One region of the Rhizobium sp. CF142 genome, then DNA from elsewhere that is predicted to be linked to it. Evidence: riboswitches for the same ligand, from Rfam matches in the RefSeq annotation. Region 1 holds a riboswitch; the other holds the start of a gene.
The links. A riboswitch is a leader RNA that binds a small molecule or an ion and turns the genes downstream of it on or off. The one in region 1 is predicted to bind S-adenosylmethionine.

Region 1 (4,872 bases):
TCTTTTCAATACAGTTGGAGGCGGAACAAGCGCTCCCGAAGCGGCATTGGCATTCACGCGACCGTAGCCATAGAGAGGATCCCAACCAGGAATTCCCAAATTGTCTACAGTGGAAGCCAACAGGTTCCAGACCTGCTCGTTGGTCGCGAAACGGTGAGCGCCCCAGGCAAGAGCCGCAGCTCCGGCGACATGAGGGCAGGCCATACTTGTGCCACTCATCGTCGCGTAACCGCCGCCTGGCGCTGTGGACAAGACGTTCAATCCCGGCGCACAAAGGTCAACTTCAGGTCCCCGGCTGCTGAACGATGTGATGGCATTGCCGGAATCGATTGCCGAGACGGCGATTACATTCTTGTATTTACCTGGAAAGCCCACGTTGCTGGGATCCGGCGGCACCGGCTGGAGGTCTTGGGCATTTCCCGCCGCTGCCACAATCAACAGACCACGGGTCCATGCCAGGTTGCAAATTGTCTGCAAGGCGGTGGGCGCCGCAGATCCTCCGAGGCTCATACTGATGATATGCATCTTGTTCTGGATGCACCAGTCTATGCCGGCAATAACCCAGCTGAACTGACCACTGCCATTGCGGTCCAGCACTTTGGCGGCATAAAGTGAAGCTTGCGGTGCTACACCCACAACGCCCGCACCGTTTATTGCCGCAGCGATGGTACCCGCGCAGTGAGTGCCGTGACCCTGGTCATCCATAGGGGTTGGCGCACCGGGTACGAAGCTAGCGCCACCGCTATAGTTGGGCCTCAGATCCGGATGATTGAAATCTATTCCGGTATCGACGACGCCAACGCGAATCCCTTTGCCTTGCGAATTTCCCCACGCTGCCGGAGCGAAAATCTGAGCAACGCCAACTGGAATCGTTTCGGCCGTAACAGATGGCTGATTCTCGATTTGTAGATGCTGCAAGGCGTTACCGATCACATAGCAGGGAGCGTCGTCCTCTATTCTCGCGACATTGCCATTCTTCCGAAGGGCATCGATTTCGCCCTCCAGAAGTCTCGCACTTACGATCGGCGCTTCATATTGGTTGACGTCATACCCAACCGTTTCATCGTCTAAAACTGGACGTCCAGCCCCAATTGTAAGCGATGTCGCATCGAGAAAGTGAGGCACAGCCTCTTCGGCAATTGCTGCACGTACTATCTCGAGCTTGTCTTTTTTCTTATCGGGGCGTTTATCCTTTGGTTTAAACGTGATGATTACGGACTTTCGCTGCTCTGCCATTGCAACCTCCCTTAGAGTTACAACTAACGAGAACCTAAAATGACGCTCAGCGTCGGTTTCTCGCCTTCCCATAAGGCAAGAGAAAAAATCGCGGATTTTGTGGAAATATATGTCTCATCGCCACGCGCTACAGTATTGCGCGTAGAGGCACATTGTCGAAAACATATATTAGTAATATATAATTATAACATATCCTACTCGCTGTCAAGTAGTGGCGATCAGGAATACAATAAGGGGTTGGCCGTGACTTGCCACCCGGTCCTCGGGAAAACAAACTTCCATTTGAAACCGCATAACTTCTGCAAATATGATATCGCGGCTGATACCAGCCGGCCTCAACATGAAGTCGTGGCTCACGTTATCGATGACCAGCAAGCAAGTCTTGATCAGCCTTGCAGTGGCGGTTCACGACAATAAGACCGGCCTTTGACGTCCCGCCCTTCAAGCTTGGGAAGGGGAAGCTGGAGCGGGTGAAGGGAATCGAACCCTCGTATTCAGCTTGGGAAGCTGCTGCTCTACCATTGAGCTACACCCGCCTGATGCTTGAGACTTCCAACAGATGGCCGCCGCTGTCAAGTGACGGCGCCATCGGGCATCAGATGCGGAAGTGCTTCGACAGTTTGAGGCCCTGGGCCTGATAGTTGGAGCCGAGGCCTGAGCCATAAAGGCTCGACGGCTGTTCCTGCATGTGTTCGTAGATCAGGCGGCCGACGATCTGGCCGTCTTCCAGGATGAAGGGCACTTCGTGGCTGCGCACTTCCAGCACGGCGCGGCTGCCGCGGCCGCCGGCCGGGGCGTGGCCGAAGCCCGGGTCGAAGAAGCCGGCATAGTGGACGCGGAATTCGCCGACGAGCGGATCGAAGGGGGTCATTTCCGCCGCATAGTGCGGAGGAACGTGTACGGCCTCACGCGAGACGAGGATATAGAACTCATCCGGATCGAGGATCAGTTCGGTGCGGCCGCGACTGTAGAGCGGTTCCCAGAAGTCGAAGATATCGTGCTGGGCCTTCTTGTCGACGTCGACGACGGCGGTGTGGTGTTTGCCGCGATAGCCGATCAGGCCTTCCTCGTCGCCCGCCAGATCGATCGACAGCGCAATGCCGCCGCCGGAGACGTTCGGCTGCTTGGCGGCGACGAGCGTTTCCGTCGCGTGTAGCTTCAGAAGCTCCGGCTCGCCCAGAACCGAATGGCCGACGCGGAAGCGGATCTGCGACAGGCGCGAGCCGCGGCGTACGACGATGGGGAAGGTGCGCGGGCTGATTTCGAGATAGAGCGGGCCGGAATAGCCTGATGGGATCTTGTCGAATTCCTGCGCGTAATCGGTGATGACGCGCGTGAAAATATCGAGGCGGCCGGTCGAGCTCTTCGGATTGGCCGAGGCCGACATGTCGGCCGGCAGATCGAGGCGCTCCATCAGCGGCACGATGTAGACGCAGCCGGTTTCCAGCACCGCGCCTTCGCTGAGGTCGATGACATGCAGGCTCAGCCGGTCGAGCTTGTCTGCGACAAGGTGAGAAGGGCCGGGCATGAAGCTGGCGCGCACCCGGAACGCCTTGGCGCCCAGCCGCAGATCCAGGCTGGCAGGCTGGATCTGGTCACGATCCAGCTCACGCTCGCTTTGAAGACGCCCCGTTTCAAACAGCGCGGCAATTGCGCGGTCGGCCAAAATTCCAGTTTCGCGAGCCATCATGCTCCATCCATAATTTGCCGCCGACAAAACCAAAGTCGGGGAATTGACGCAAGCGCAGAACGGCAGTATTGCAAATTTATCCCGTGGTGATTTGGCCGGTCGGCTTGCAGCCACGTTAAATAAGTGGCTAAAAAGACCGGGTTGAAAACCGGTCTGCTTTTGCGGCCGGTTTTTTTGTTGTTTGAAAGTGGTGATGGCATGAGCAAGACTTGGCGCCCGGCAACCCAACTCGTTCACGGCGGAACGCTCCGCTCGCAGTACGGCGAGACATCAGAGGCAATCTATCTCACGCAGGGTTTCGTCTACGATACGTCGGAAGCGGCGGAAGCGCGCTTCAAGGGCGAGACCGACGGTTTCATCTATGCGCGCTACGGCAGCCCCACCAATGATATGTTCGAAAAGCGCATGTGCATGTTGGAAGGCGCCGAAGATGCCCGCGCCACGGCATCCGGCATGGCCGCCGTTACCGCCGCCATCCTCTGCCAGCTGAAGGCCGGCGACCATATCGTTGCAGCGCGCGCCCTCTTCGGCTCCTGCCGCTGGGTGGTCGAGACGCTGGCGCCGAAATACGGCATCGACTGCACGCTGGTCGACGGCCGCTACCTCGAAAACTGGGAAAAGGCTGTTACACCGAAGACCAAGGTGTTCTTCCTGGAAAGCCCGACCAACCCGACGCTGGAAGTGGTCGATATTGCCGGCGTCGCCAAGCTCGCCAACCAAATCGGCGCAAAGGTCGTCGTCGACAACGTGTTTGCGACCCCGCTCTTCCAGAAGCCGCTGGAGCTCGGCGCTCATATCGTCGTCTATTCCGCGACCAAGCATATTGACGGTCAGGGCCGCTGCCTCGGTGGCGTCGTTCTTTCCGACAAGGAATGGATCGACGAGAACCTGCATGACTATTTCCGCCATACCGGTCCGGCCATGTCGCCGTTCAATGCCTGGACGCTTCTGAAGGGCATCGAGACGCTGCCGCTGCGCGTCAAGCAGCAAACGCAGAATGCCGCAAAGATCGCCGACTTCCTCGCCGATCAGAGCAAGGTCGCCAAGGTCATCTATCCCGGCCGCAAGGACCATCCGCAGGCGGATATCATCGCCAAGCAGATGACGGGCGGCTCGACGCTCGTCTGCTTCGAGCTGAAGGGCGGCAAGGATGCGGCGTTCGCGCTGCAGAATGCGCTGGAGATCGTCAAGATCTCCAACAATCTCGGCGACTCCAAGAGCCTGATCACGCATCCGGCCACGACCACGCACAAGAACCTGACGGACGAAGCCCGCGCCGAACTCGGCATTTCGCCGGGCACGGTACGCCTCTCGGCCGGCATCGAAGACACGGACGATCTGGTCGAGGATTTCGCCCGCGCTCTGGCCAAGGTTTCGGCCTGAGCATCAAGGCACGGCCGCGGAAAGCACCGCGGCCGTAGCATTTGCCTTGAAATTAACACTGAGAGTTAGGCTTAATGAACGAAAGGCGGTCCAACCGGGGGTGGTGAGGCCGCGATCACTGTACCGTTTCTTGACGGCAGAGGCCTCTTATAAGATACGGGTAACATATCCTGACTAAGGTGTAAGGCATGTATCGCGCCCTCACACGAGATATCGAAGTCGTTGTCGAGCCGTTTTATCTGGAGGAGCAATCCGACCCGGAAGACGATCGTTATGTCTGGGGTTATCGTGTGGTCATCAGCAACAATTCCGGCATCGCCGTGCGTCTCGTCAACCGCTACTGGAACATTACAGACCAGAACGGGCAGATCGACGAGGTCAGCGGCCCCGGCGTCGTCGGCGAGCAGCCGCGGCTGCAGCCAGGTGACACCTATGAATATTCCTCCGGTTGCCCGCTTGATACGCCATCCGGCCTGATGTTCGGCCACTACCAGATGGAGACGGACGAAGGCGAGACGTTCGATGTCGACATACCCGCCTTCTCCTTGGATTCACCCGGCCTG
Region 2 (4,872 bases), on a different contig from region 1:
CCAGCTGATCCGCTGTAGACTTCTTCTACTGGAATTGATCAGAGCGCCGGGGCAGGAGCTGCTGCGGCGCTCGATCCTGCAACGGACGCTACCGGTTCTTCATTGGATTTCGAAGGCAGCGCCAGCAGGTGCAGTGTGCGCGGATGCAGCGATTCCAGATAGGTCTCCGAGCGGCCGATGTAGATCATGCCGGTGTCCGGCATCGTAGTAAGCAGCTTCGTCATCGTGCGCTGCCATTCCGGCTCCATGCCTTCAAGCACTTCGTCGAAGACGACCCAGCGCGGCTTGACGAGGAGCAGGCGCGCAAAGCCGATTGCCTTCTGTTCATCGGCATCGAGAAGCTTGTCCCAGCGCGCGCGGCTATCGAGGCGGGCGACCAGCGAATGCAAGCCGGCAGCCTCAAGCGCAGCTTCGATGGCCGCCGTGTCATAGGCTTCGGGTTTTTCGGGGAATGCGATTGCCTCGCGCAGCGTTCCGCCCGGCACATAGGCAACCTGAGGGATGAACAGGATGTCGTCAATCGGCGGCAGGCCTATTGTGCCTTTGCCGCAGGGCCAGAGGCCGGCCATGGCCTGGAAGAGCAGGCGGCGGTTCACGCTGTGATCGCCGTTGATCATGACCTTTTCGCCGGCCCTGATCGTCACATCCGTTTCACGCATCTGGAAGCCGCCGCAATCATCGATATCCTCGCCAAGCTTGGCCATGATGACGATATCCTTCAGCGTCAACCTGTCGGGCGCGGTTTCCTCGTAGACGATTGCGTCCTTCAAATCGAAGCCGTCATCCATCTCCTGAAGCGCCTGGCGGAAATCGGTGACGCGCATCAGCGTGGCGCGCCATTCGGCAATCGGGCCGAAGTTGGCGACATACCAGCGCAGCGCCGTATTGACCTGGTTGAAGGCGCCAACCGACATCATCAGCTGGCCGAAAGTGAGCCCGCCGGAGAAATAAGCGGGGGCTGCAACAATGATCGGGATAACGATAACCAGCCAGCCATAACCCGCCGAGACCCAGGTCAAGTTGGTATTGGCCATGGCGAGCCGCTTGATCACGGTAAGGACGTTGCTGATATCGCCGTTGATGCGCTTGCGCTCGTTCTCTTCGCCGCGCGCCACTGTTATCGCCGGCATGTTCTCGTTGGCATGCATCAGCGCAAAGCGCAGTTCGGCTTCCTTCGAGAACCGGTCGGCATTGAGCTTGACGAGCTTGCGGCCAACGACCTGGCTCAATAGCGAGGCCGATGCGGCGTAGAAGATCGCCGCCCAGACCATGTAGCCGGGGATGGTGAAGCTGTGGCCGCTGATATGGAAGATGAAGCCGCTCGAAAGTTCCCACAAGACGCCGATGAAACTGACGAGCAGGATGGTCGATTGCAAGAGGCCGAGAGCGAGGTTGGTAGTGCTTTCGGCAAGATTGCGGGAATCTTCGTGAAGGCGCTGGTCCGGGTTAACGCCGAGGATGCCGATGGTGGAGAGCTTGAGGGCGCGCTTGCGCTCCAGCCACTGATCGACGAGATCGCGCGAGAGGCCTTCGCGCATGTAGAGGGCCGTCATCTGATTCAGCCATGCCTGCAGCACGTTTAGCAGCAACAGCGCGCCAGCGATCATCGCGAAGACTTCGAGCTGGCGGAAGAACTCGCCGAGATCACGACGCTCGAGGGAATCGTAGAAGGGGGCGTTCCATTCGTTGAGGATCACCTGTCCGTAGGCGGTTGCCAGGATGATAATGACAAGCAGAACCGCGAGCGCGACGACTTTGCCGCGGACCTGCGAATTCCAGAATGCGGAGAACATCACTCCAAGCCGATATGTCAGGCTGAGATCATACCCCACCCGGTCCTGACTCTGGATGCCCTTCCCTCCTTTTACGTCATTTTTCATTATTTTTTTCCAAAATCGCCCATCACACCATTAATAACATGGGGGCGTTACTGGTCCATCAACAGATTCCACCACCCATAAAGAAAGCGTGATGGTTTGTGCAGCTGTCTCTATTGACAGTTGATTCGCAGCGCGACTGGCGCTAATTAAGATGGCTCGTGGTGATTTGGCCGGCCGGCTTGCAGCCACGTTAAATAAGTCGCTAAAGGGCCGCGTGCGGACCGGTAGCGATTCTTTCGCCGCCGGTTTTTTATTTTGATCGAGTTGACCGCAATGCCCATCAAGATTCCCGATACGCTGCCCGCCTTCGAAACCCTCGTGAACGAGGGCGTGCGGGTGATGACCGAAACGGTGGCGATCCGCCAGGATATCCGCCCGCTGCAGATCGGGCTGCTCAACCTCATGCCGAACAAGATCAAGACCGAAGTGCAGATGGCGCGCCTGGTCGGCGCTTCGCCGCTGCAGGTGGAATTCTCGTTGGTCCGTGTCGGCAACCACAAGGCCAAGAATACTTCTGAAGAACATCTGCTCGCCTTCTACCAGACCTGGGAGGAAGTGAAGCACCGCAAGTTTGACGGCTTCATCATCACGGGTGCGCCGATCGAGACGCTGCCTTACGAGGACGTTACCTATTGGAAGGAAATGCAGCAGATTTTCGACTGGACGCAGACAAACGTCCATTCGACCATGAATGTCTGCTGGGGTGCGATGGCAGGGATTTATCATTTCCACGGCGTGCCGAAGTATGAACTGAAGGAAAAGGCCTTCGGCGTCTACCGTCACCGCAATCTCAAACCCTCTTCCGTTTATCTCAACGGTTTCTCTGATAATTTCGAGGTTCCGGTGTCGCGCTGGACCGAGGTGCGCCGGGCCGACATCGAGAAGGTCGACGGCCTCGAGATCCTGATGGAATCGAGCGAGATGGGCGTCTGTCTCGTCCACGAGCCAAAGGGTCGGCGGCTTTATATCTTCAATCACGTCGAATATGATTCCACGTCTCTTTCGGACGAATATTTCCGCGACGTGAATGCCGGCGTGCCGATCAAGATGCCGCACAATTACTTCCCGCATAACGATCCGGCGCTCGCGCCGCAGAACCGCTGGCGCAGCCATGCGCATCTGCTTTTCGGCAACTGGATCAATGAGATCTACCAGACGACGCCCTACGATATCGAAGAGATCGGCTCGGACATCTGAGCGTCACCGGTCTGGTTTAGAAATAACGCCGTCGCAGAAATGCGACGGCGTTTTGTTTTCCGGCACTGCCCGGTTGCGGTTTGCGGCGAATGGGGGCAGGTTCCGGTTCCAGAATTCTAGGGATGGAGTGAGCGTCGATCATGGCGGACAAGTTGGAACGGGAAGTTTTCGGACAGACGAAGGACGGGGAGACCGTCCATCGCGTCGTCATCCGCGGCGGCGGACTGACGGTCAAGGTGTTGAGCTGGGGCGCAGTGATCCAGGATATCAGGCTCGAGAGCCATAATGCCCCGCTGGTGCTCGGCTTCGAGGATTTAGGCAGCTACCTCGCGCATTCGCCTTTCTTCGGCGCTACGCCGGGACGCTGTGCCAACCGCATCGGCGACGGCAAGTTCACACTCGACGGCAAGGACTACCAGCTCGAATTGAACGAGAAGGGTGTCACGCATCTTCACGGCGGCAGCAACAATATCGGTACGCTCGTTTGGACGATCGTCGAGCATGAGACCGACCGTGTCGTGCTGAAGATCGTCGATCCCGATGGCCGCGCCGGTTATCCCGGCAACTGCACGGTCCAGGCGACCTATCGCGTGCATGGCAATGGCGAGCTTTCCGTCAATTACGAGACGACGACGGACCAGCCGACGATCGCCAATGTCTGCCAGCACTCCTATTTCAATCTCGATGGCCGGGAGGATGCGCTGGCGCATGACATCATGATCGCTGCCGACCACTATCTGCCGACCAATGAGAAGCAGATACCGACCGGCGAGATCCGCTCTGTCGAGGGCACCGCGTTCGATTTCCGCGCGATGGCGCCGATGAAGCGTTTCGCCGAGCAGGAGCAGGCGCTCTACGACCATAATTTCTGCTTCTCGAGCGAGCGCACGGCCAAGCGCTCCGTCGTACTTGCCCGCAGCTTGCATTCCGGCGTTTCGCTGGAAGTGCGCACGACCGAGCCTGGCGTACAGTTCTATGCCGGCTTCAAGCTCGGCGTGCCGGTGCCGGGTCTCGGTGGCCGCAAGTATGGGCCATTCGCAGGTTTCTGCCTGGAAACGCAGATCTGGCCTGACGCCATCAATCACGCGGATTTTCCGAACGCGGTTCTGCGTCCAGGTGAGGTACTGCGGCAGGAAACGGATTACATCTTCACGAAGAACTGAGTTCAGCCATCCTGTCAGGATCAATGAAAACCCTCGCGGTGTCCCGCGAGGGTTTTTCTTTTTGGTGAAGCGAATCCGACTTGCCGATTGGTTCTAAATAGGTTCTATTATGTGTCCATGGATAGAACCAGTCTGATAGCGGAACTGAATGGCCGTGGGCTGCGCGATGAGGCGGCAACGGGGCCGCTTTACAAGCGGCTGGCGCTGGCGCTCACAGGCCTCATTCAGGAAGGTCTGCTGAAGCCCGGAACAGCGTTGCCCGGCGAGCGCGATCTGGCGGAAGCCTTGAAGCTTGGCCGCGTGACGGTTCGGACAGCCTATCGCGATCTCATGACATCGGGTGCGCTGGAATCGCGCCACGGCAGCGGCACCTTCGTTTCCAGCAAGGTGGAGCGCATGGAGCAGTCGCTATGGCGGCTTTCCTCCTTCTCGGCGGACATGCGCTCGCGTGGGCGCTCGCCGGCAGCGAAGATCCTGTCGCGTACCATCAACAATCCGTCTCCCGAAGAATCCTTCCTGCTCGGCCTCGGTGTCGATGAGCCTGTGCTGCGGCTCGACCGCCTTCGTCTGGCTGACGGCCTGCCCCTCGCCATCGAACGCGCCGTCGTGCCGGTCAAGTTTCTAGGCGAGGA

Region 2: linked by a shared signal. The riboswitch ahead of metA (homoserine O-acetyltransferase MetA) and the one ahead of PMI11_RS21685 (O-succinylhomoserine sulfhydrylase) in region 1 are both predicted to bind S-adenosylmethionine.

What each region holds. Positions count from the first base shown of each region.
Region 1 is NZ_AJWE01000098.1:112,145-117,016, forward strand. Features, by position in the region: gene PMI11_RS21670 (S8 family peptidase) at 1-1,236, opposite strand, end outside; tRNA gene PMI11_RS21675 (tRNA-Gly) at 1,699-1,772, opposite strand; gene PMI11_RS21680 (2'-deoxycytidine 5'-triphosphate deaminase) at 1,832-2,926, opposite strand; SAM riboswitch at 3,000-3,078, shown strand; gene PMI11_RS21685 (O-succinylhomoserine sulfhydrylase) at 3,125-4,309, shown strand; gene apaG (Co2+/Mg2+ efflux protein ApaG) at 4,498-4,872, shown strand, end outside.
Region 2 is NZ_AJWE01000124.1:33,099-37,970, reverse strand. Features, by position in the region: gene PMI11_RS31130 (ABC transporter ATP-binding protein/permease) at 39-1,880, opposite strand; SAM riboswitch at 2,029-2,106, shown strand; gene metA (homoserine O-acetyltransferase MetA) at 2,154-3,077, shown strand; gene PMI11_RS31120 (aldose epimerase family protein) at 3,218-4,240, shown strand; gene PMI11_RS31115 (GntR family transcriptional regulator) at 4,358-4,872, shown strand, end outside.